2 regions of the Delftia sp. ASV31 genome follow, and region 1 is predicted to be linked to the other one. Evidence: riboswitches for the same ligand, from Rfam matches in the RefSeq annotation. Region 1 holds a riboswitch; the other holds the start of a gene.
What was found. Region 1 has a riboswitch for glycine ahead of gcvT (glycine cleavage system aminomethyltransferase GcvT). Riboswitches for the same ligand answer to the same signal wherever they lie in the genome.
Positions count from the first base shown of each region.

Region 2: it holds a riboswitch for glycine, as region 1 does, so the genes downstream of both, JHD82_RS10570 (D-amino acid dehydrogenase) here and gcvT (glycine cleavage system aminomethyltransferase GcvT) in region 1, are expected to answer to the same signal.

Region 1 is NZ_JAELTK010000038.1:41,162-45,540, forward strand. Features, by position in the region: gene gcvH (glycine cleavage system protein GcvH) at 38-412, opposite strand; gene gcvT (glycine cleavage system aminomethyltransferase GcvT) at 549-1,724, opposite strand; glycine riboswitch at 1,742-1,860, opposite strand; glycine riboswitch at 1,876-1,987, opposite strand; gene JHD82_RS15285 (fatty acid--CoA ligase) at 2,157-3,755, shown strand; gene JHD82_RS15290 (hypothetical protein) at 3,919-4,379, shown strand, end outside.
Region 2 is NZ_JAELTK010000022.1:67,860-72,238, reverse strand. Features, by position in the region: gene JHD82_RS10575 (hypothetical protein) at 1-790, opposite strand, end outside; glycine riboswitch at 1,434-1,544, shown strand; gene JHD82_RS10570 (D-amino acid dehydrogenase) at 1,637-2,968, shown strand; gene JHD82_RS10565 (FIST N-terminal domain-containing protein) at 3,010-4,245, opposite strand; gene JHD82_RS10560 (PhaM family polyhydroxyalkanoate granule multifunctional regulatory protein) at 4,322-4,379, opposite strand, start outside.

The DNA of each region.
Region 1 (4,379 bases):
GGCGGGCCCTGGCGCCCGTCCTGGCCGGAAAGTGGCGTCAGTTGCTCTGTGCGAAGGCCGTGTAGGCGGCTTCGTCGAGCAGCGCGGCCAGCTGGCCTGCGTCGCTGAGCTTGACCTTGAAGAACCAGCCTTCGCCCAGCGGGTCGCTGTTGGCCAGGGAGGGGTCGTCGCGCAGGGCTTCGTTGACTTCGACGATCTCGCCGCTGACGGGCATGTAGACATCGGCGGCGGCCTTGACGGACTCGACCACGCCGGCCACATCGCCCTGGTTGAAGCTGGTGCCCACGGCGGGCAGGTCGACGAACACCACGTCGCCCAGCGCATCCTGCGCGTGGAGGGTGATGCCGACGATGGCCGCGTCAGGGTTGGCGGCGTTGATCCATTCGTGGTCCTTGGAATACTGGATGCTCATGGCTTGCTCCGATAGAAACTGAAAAAGAAACCTGTGAAAGGCGGTTTGAGAAAGGTCAGTGCGCACTGTAGCGGCATGCGATGGCAGGAAAAACGAATCCGCCGAACTCGATCCACGCCAAGCGCGCAGGCTGTCCTCAACCGCGGTGATAGCGGGGCGCCACGAAGGGCGTGGCCTGCACCTGCATGGGCACGGCCTTGCCGCGCACCATGGCCTGCAGCGTGGTGCCGATGGCGGCGCTGCCCGGCTCCACATAGGCCAGTGCCACGGGCTGGTTCAGCGTGGGCGACAGCAGGCCGCTGGTGACCTGGCCGACCTTGCGGCCGCTGGCATCCAGCAGTTCCGTGCCTTCGCGCACGGGTACGCGCTCCAGGGCCACCAGGCCCACGCGCTTGCGCGTGAGCAGCTCGGGCGACTGCAGCTGGGCCAGCACGGTGGCCGCGCCGGGAAAGCCGCCTTCGCGTTCGCCACCAATGCGGCGGACCTTCTGCACGGCCCAGTTCAGGGCGGCCTCGGCCGGGGTGGTGGTCGTGTCCAGATCGTTGCCGTACAGGCACAGGCCGCCTTCCAGGCGCAGCGAATTGCGCGCGCCCAGGCCCACGGGCCTGACTTCGGGCTGGGCCAGCAGGGCACGGGCAAAGGCCTCGGCGTGGCTGGCGGGCAGGGAGATCTCGAAGCCGTCCTCGCCGGTATAGCCGCTGCGCGTGATGTACAGCTCGGCGCCTTCCCAGTCGAAGTAGCCGCCCGTCATGAACACCAGCCCGGCCGTGTCGGGCAGCAGGCGCTCCATGGCGGCTGCTGCCTGCGGGCCCTGCAGTGCCAGCAGGCCCCGGTCGAACTGGGGCTCGATTTCACAGCGCTGACCGATGCGGGCCTGGATGTGCGCCAGGTCTTCGTGCTTGCAGGCGCCGTTGACGATCAGGAACAGGTCGTCCTCGCGGCGCACGAACATCAGGTCGTCCAGAATGCCGCCCGCGTCGTTGAGCAGCAGGCCGTAGCGCTGGCGGTGTTCGCCCAGGCCCAGCACGTCCATGGGCAGCAGCGATTCCAGCGCCGCGCCGGCATCCGGGCCGCGCAGGCTGATCTGGCCCATGTGCGAGACATCGAACAGGCCTGCCGCCTCGCGCGTGTGCAGATGCTCGGCCATCAGCCCCTGCGGGTATTGCACGGGCATGGAGTAGCCGGCAAACGGCACCATGCGCGCGCCCAGTTCCTGGTGCAGGTCGAACAGCGGGGTCTTGAGCAGATCGGTGGTGGAGGCGGCGGTCAAGGAGGGACTCTCTTTTCGGCAAGGGGCAAGGCACAACGCCATCCCGGAATCCCGGGATGTCCTGCCCTGCTGTCCGCTTTACCTGAGAGATTCACCCGCACCTTCCATGCGTGGGGCTTGCTCCTTCGGTGGATGGGGCACACCGCCGTGCCCTGCATCTCTCTCCAGCTAGGAACGCCTGCGGCCGTGGCGGCAGGCGGTGCCAGTCCTTTTGCCTGAGCGTTCGGGGCGAACCCTGCGCCTTCGGCGGTGCCGCTGCCTGTGACCATTGCGGCCGGGCGGGCACTCTCTCCTGACCGGCGCATTCTAGCTGCGGCCAGCGTCCGCGCGGCTTCGGGATTTCCGCGGGCCGGCCGCAGCTCCATGCGCTTGCCTGCATGGATGCATTTGCAAATTGCATAACTGTCTAAAAAATCTCCTACATTGAGATGCATCGATATATGAAATCTCGTGAGCGAGAAGGAAGAAGCGCACATGCAGCAGACGCTGGGAGACACATTGGCTTGGCCGGCACGTTACCTGCCGAACAAGGAAGCCCTGGTCGCGTGGGAGGGCGGCGAGCGCCGCGCCTGGACCTACGCCCAGCTCGATGCCGAAGTCAACCGCCACGCCCACGGCCTGGCCGAGCTGGGCATAGGCCATGGCGACGTGGTCGCGGCCTTTCTCTACAACACGCCGGCCTTTGTCTTCACCATGCTGGCGGCCGCGCGCCTGGGCGCCATCTTCAACCCCATCAACTACCGGCTGGCGGCGCAGGAGCTGGCCTTCATCCTCAAGGACGGCGCAGCGCGCGCCCTGGTGTTCGAGCACGAGGGCGGCGAGGTGGCCGCACGCGCCCAGGCCCTGCTCAAGGCCGAAGGCGGCGGCACTGGCGCAGGCATCGAGCACTGGATCTTTGCCGACGATGCCCCGGCCGACCCGCTGCCGGTCTGGGCCACGCAGCGCCTGTCCGCCCTGGCCAGGGGCCGCAGCAGCGCGCCGCCCCAGGCCCATGTGCGCGAGAGCGATCCCTGCATCCTCATGTACACCAGCGGCACCACGGGCCGGCCCAAGGGCGTGCTGCATACGCACCGCAGCAAGCTGGCGCACAACGCCCTCATGCACCAGACCATGCAGTTCACGCGCGACGACGTGGGCCTGGCCATGGCGCCGCTCAACCACACGGCCGAGCTGCACACCAGCTTTTTGCCGCGCCTGCAGGCCGGTGCCACCCAGGTGCTGCTGCGCCGCTTCGACGTGACCGAGGCCTGGCGCCTGATCCGCGAAGAGCGCGTGAGCTTCTTCTTCGCGGCGCCCACCATGGTCACCATGCTGCTGGCCGACCCCATTGCCTCGCCTGAGCAGGCGCCCGCGCTGCGGCTGGTGGAGTACGGCGGCGCCTCCATGGCGCCGCACCTGATCCGCGAATGGACACGCAAGGTCGGCAGCGACCTGGTCCAGGTCTACGGCACCACCGAGATGGGGCCCTGCATGTCCATCCTCCTGCCGCGCGAGCAACTCTCGCACGCGGGCTCGGCGGGGCTGCCCTCCATGGGCCATGACCTCATCGTGGCGCGCCTGCGCGAAGACAACGCCCCCACCGATCCGGCCGAGGCCTGCCTGCCCGGCGAGGTGGGCGAGATCCTGGTGCGCGGCCCCTGCATGATGGCCGGCTACCTCAACCGCCCCGACGCCAACACCCGCGCGCTGGCGCACGGCTGGTACCACACGGGCGACCTGGGCCACATCGACGACGACGGCTACCTCTGGATCCGTGACCGCATCGACTACATGATTAATTCGGGTGCCGAGAACGTCTATCCCCGCGAAGTGGAAGACGCGCTGGTCGAGCATGCCGATGTGCTCGAGGTCGCCGTCATCGGCGAGGCCGACGAGCGCTGGGGCCAGATCGTCGCCGCCCACGTGGTCGCCAAGCCTGGCGCCACGCCCACGGCCGAGGCGCTGGACGCCTTCCTGGTCCACGGCGACCGCCTGGCCGCCTACAAGCGCCCGCGCCGCTACCACTTCCGCCAGGCCCTGCCCAAGACGGCCAGCGGGAAGATACAGAAGCAGTTGCTGCGGGTGGTGGACTGAGAAGGCTTCGATCCAGCATGCTGACTGCATGACGATGCGCGGTCCGGCCTTACCCTTTCATAGGACCCATCCGAAAGCAGCCTTTCCTTAGGAAATTTTGAATTGAAGCGGTTACTTTGCATTACATTTGCTTCCTTCAAATAATCTTCGGGGAGAGAGAGAAATGATCGCGTCTTACGTTCGCGCCTTGGCAATCTGCGCGGTGACGGTTCTGGCTACGGGATGTGCCCAACTGAAAGCTCCGCCTTACGGGGCGGACTACGCAGCGCTGGAGCAATTGAAGGCGGCCAAGCCGGGATCCGCCAATGTTCTGAAGGTGGAGCCGACAGATCCTGCTGCTCCGGTCAACAACCTCTCCTTGCGTGGAACGCCTCTTAATTCGGCGAGCGGCACCTTTTCCAAGTATCTGGAAGAGGCGCTGGTTCAGGACCTGAAGGAGATCTCCGCCTACGATCCCCAGTCGCACACCCAGATTGACGCGAAGATTCTTGCCAACGATATCGATATTCGCGGTTTCAGCACGGGCTCGGGTGTGATGGAGATTGAGCTTCGGGTCTTGCGCAGCGGAGAGCAGCGGCTCAAGAAGACCTACAAGGCAGAGACCAGCTTCGAGTCCAGCTTCAT
Region 2 (4,379 bases), on a different contig from region 1:
ATAGCGCTTCGCCACAGGTCATGTTGGGCGAATTGGTGAGAGTGATATTCTTCCCACCAAGATAAAAGGTTTCCCAGGCGGAGTCCGCCCAGTTCTGGACTTGTATGACTCCCCCGAAATCGATGGTCAATGAACCCGTGCCGGCTGGCACGGTGCCTTTGATCCAGTACCAAGCGCCACCGGCACCGGTGGTGGTGCCCGTATCGCCGCCGCTGATCATCTGGGTTTGACCACAGGCATTGGTGGCTCCCGTCACGGCGCCGGACTGGGCTCCGCTGACGAACGTATTGGCACAGCGCACGTAAACCGTCTGATTGTCGACATACGGAAAGAGGTTTCCGGCCGCATCCTTGGATGTCCCACTCTGTATGGTTCGTACCGACGTAGACAGTGTCGGCGCAAAGACGATGGAAACATCGGCACTCGGATCCAGCGTTTGCAGCGTGTAGTTGGCTGCCTGAATGGCCGCTCGCAGCGTACATGCGCCAGCAAAGGTGCCCCCCAGCGTGCTGACACAGGTGGTTGGTGTCGTTGCATTGGCATTGGGAGCGTCGCTGTTGTCGGTGACCGTGAAAACGATGGTCGCCGCCAGTGCCGTGGATGAGATACCCGCGCATGAAAGCAGCAGCAAAGATAAAAGGCACTTCGCTGCACGCCATTTGCGAAAAAATGCCAAACCGGGCAGGCGATTGAGAGCATGCATGATATTCCCCGTTTTCTCAAGGAGATATGACAGGAAAATGATTTTCCCAATGGCAATGGCCATCAGTTGTACCCAGCGCATTTGCATCGCCGTACCTCGAATAGTTCTATTTGAATCACGAGCTCACAACTCACCTTGCAGCCGGCGAGGTTGGAAGCAGAATGTTTCGCGCAGATCCTGCGCGTCAATCAGAAAAGGCGGATTTCCATCAACGTTTGCTCGCTGCTCCGCTGCCTATTGAGCGGGACACGCCTTCAGTCGGGTTTGCGACGCAAATCATTCCTCCCTCGACAAACCATATTCACCGTGCTTGTATTTTTTTCAGTGCCGGACCAGTTTCCATGGACCTGCACCTGTGCAAGGTTAAGTCGCCTATCAGACATATACACAACCCATGGTTAACCCAGCAGGTCCAATCGACCAGAACATGCACTGACAAACCACTGCACATATCGATAGGCTAAATCATGTTTTTTTCTATTTCAATAGTTTTTTTACATGAACCCGGAGGATCGTGCCAGCGCTACGAGGGAGGCGCTTGAGCGATCTAGGGAATACCCTGAATCAGCCACACCACATACAGGTAACAGGTGGTATCCCCAATACGACTGGAGCTGGCTGCGCAAGCCACATAGAATCGTCCCTGCAGGAGAGCAGGCGGGCACCACGGTGCCGAGCCTCACCGAAGGCGCAAACTCCCATACACGCTCAGGTTCCGTACTGCAAACACAACATGCCGTCTGGAGAGCCGCCGCACGCAATATGCGGCGCACCGAAGGAGCAAGCCCCGTTCCCATGGACGGCGGTGAATCTCTCAGGTACCAAGGACAGGGGGAGCGGCAGCTGCGTCACGACGGACGCCGGCTGCTTGCTATTGAATCCATAGCTACCAGCTTCCGCGTGACCGGCACATGCCTTTGAAAGGGCATTGTCATGCGCGTCATCGTTCTCGGAGCCGGCCTGATCGGCACCGCCTCGGCCTACTATCTGCAATCCCTGGGCCACGAGGTCACGGTCATCGACCGCCAGGCTGCGCCCGGCGCCGAAACCAGCTTTGCCAACGGCGGGCAGATCTCGGTCAGCCATGCCGAGCCCTGGGCCAACCCCGGCGCACCGCTGAAGTTGCTGGGCTGGCTGGGCCGGCAGGACGCCCCCCTGCTGTTCCGCCTGCGCGCCGACATGCGCCAGTGGCTCTGGGGCCTGTCCTTCCTGCGCAACTGCACGCCCGCGCGCACGCGCCACAACATCCGGCAGATCGTTCGCCTGGGCACCTACAGCCGCGAGGCCCTGCAGCAGCTGCGGTCGGACACCGGCATCCAGTACGAGCAGCGCATGCAGGGCATCCTGCACTTCTACACGAACGCCCGCGAGTTCGAGGGCGCGCTCAAGCCCACCGAGCAGATGCAGGCCCTGGGCTGCGACCGCCGCCTGATCGACGCCGACGAGGCCGTGCGCCTGGAGCCGGCCCTGGCCCATGTGCGCGGGCAGATAGCGGGCGCCACCTATACGGCCGAGGATGAATCGGGCGACGCCAACCTCTTCACGCGCGAGCTGGCACGCATTGCCACCACCACGGGCGTGCAGTTCCGCCACGGCCACCACGTCATGGCGCTGCGCACCACGGGCGCAGGCGCCAGCCGCCATATCGACCATGTGGAGGTGACCAATGCCGATGGCCGCTACGAACGCATCCAGGGCGACGCCTATGTGCTGGCCATGGGCTCGTTCAGCCCGCTGCTGGCCCAGCCGCTGGGGCTGCACCTGCCCATCTACCCGGCCAAGGGCTACTCCGTGACCCTGCCGGTGCTGGACCCCGCCAAGGCCTACCAGGTCAGCCTGACGGACGATGAGTTCAAGCTGGTGTTCTCGCGCTACACCGGCGCGCAGGGCGACCGCCTGCGCATTGCCGGCACGGCCGAGTTCAACGGCTACGACCGCAACCTGGACCCCGTGCGCTGCGAGGCCATCGTGCGGCGCGTGCAACAGCTGTTCCCTGGCGCCGGCGATACCGGGCGCGCCCAGTTCTGGAGCGGCCTGCGCCCCGCAACGCCCAGCAATGTGCCACTGATCGGACGCTCGCCCATCGCCAACCTGTTCCTGAACACCGGCCACGGCACGCTGGGCTGGACCCATGCCTGCGGCTCCGGCATGGCGCTGGCCGACCTGGTCAGCGGCAGGCAGCCGGCCGTGGATTTCGATTTTCTGGGAGCCGCAGCCATGGACCCGGATCGCAGCGCAGGCACGGTGCGCCCGCGCGCGGTCTGAGGTGCAGACGGTGTGTACCGTGTGTACGGCGTGTACGGCGCCTAAGCAGTGAACACCGTCAACACTCCTGCGAAGCGGTGCAGGCGGGCGTCCATGATCTCGGCTTCGGCGACGAAGCCGATCAATGGCACATCGCCCAGTGCGTGGCGCAGGGTGCGCAGTTCGGCATCGGGGCCGCCGAACAGGCCGCCGCCGCGGCCCCGGCAACTGATGTAGATGGCGCCACGGATGCGGGGCTGTGCCTCGCCTTCGGGCGCCGCCTCCTCGGGCTCCGCCGCATCGCGCAGCGCGGCGCCCAGTTGCAGCAGTTCCTGGCGCGCGACCTGGGCCTGGCGGCGGCAGAAGATCACAGAATGCCCGGCCTCCACGGCCGATGACAGGGCCACGCCCTGGCGCAGCGGGTCCAGCCCGACCAGGGTCAGCACCTGGGCCTCTTCGGTGAGCACGCCGTGGGCCATGCCCCGGCCCGGCGGCGCAATGGCCGCCAGCGTGCTGCGCACCGTGGTCAGCGCGGGCTGCCAGTCGCTGCCTTCCAGCTCCACGCCCAGCAGTTGCAGCAGGCGCTGCAAGGCCGGATCGCCATTGAGCCCGGTGACCAGGGCGCCGCGCGCCTCGGTGATCTCCAGGCCCTCGCCCAGCGGCACGCAGCCCTGGGCCATGCCCGTGATGCAGGGCACGCCCGCACCGAAGGCCACGCCCGAGAAGCCTCCGCTGAAAATGCCGCGCGCATCTGCATGCTGCGCATGCAGGTCCTCGGTGCGGCAGGCGATCTGCACGCCCTCCACGCCATCGTCCCCGTCATCGCCCACGCCGCCGAACAGCAGGCCGGACTCGGTGCGCTCGGACAGCTCGTACAGCAACTCGGCCAGCTCGGGCTGGCCGCCTCCGGCATGGACCAGGGCCGAATGGGCCGTGAACCCGGCCTCGCCGCCCGGCGCATGCAAGGGCGCCAGGCCCGAATACAGGCGGTAGTGCGCGGCCGGCACATCGAGCAGCATCACCGCGAGCGCGGAGCCGGACAGGTATTCATGGGACATGGCCAGCACGCCACCGGCCGAGCAGCCAGCCCAGTCCGCCACATGGGGCAAGGCCCTGGCCAGATGCTGCAGCAGCGGTCTTGCATGGGCGGCATGTGCGTGGGACAGGTACACCAGGCCCAGTCGGGGGCGCTGCGCGTGGCCCGGATCGGCCATCTGCGAGCGCAGTTGCAGCAGCACCGCATCGGCCGCGGCGCGCCAGTCGGAATGGCTGGCATGGCCTACAGGAAACAACGACATTCCAACCTTCTTTCTAGCCCTGCCGGCGCCCGGCTTGCGGAGGGCTCTAGACCATCCATGGGAGCCGCCGTGCCGCTCAGCGCGGTGGCCGGCTCTTGGCCGGCGCCTTGCCTGCGGCCGGTGCCTTGGCTGTT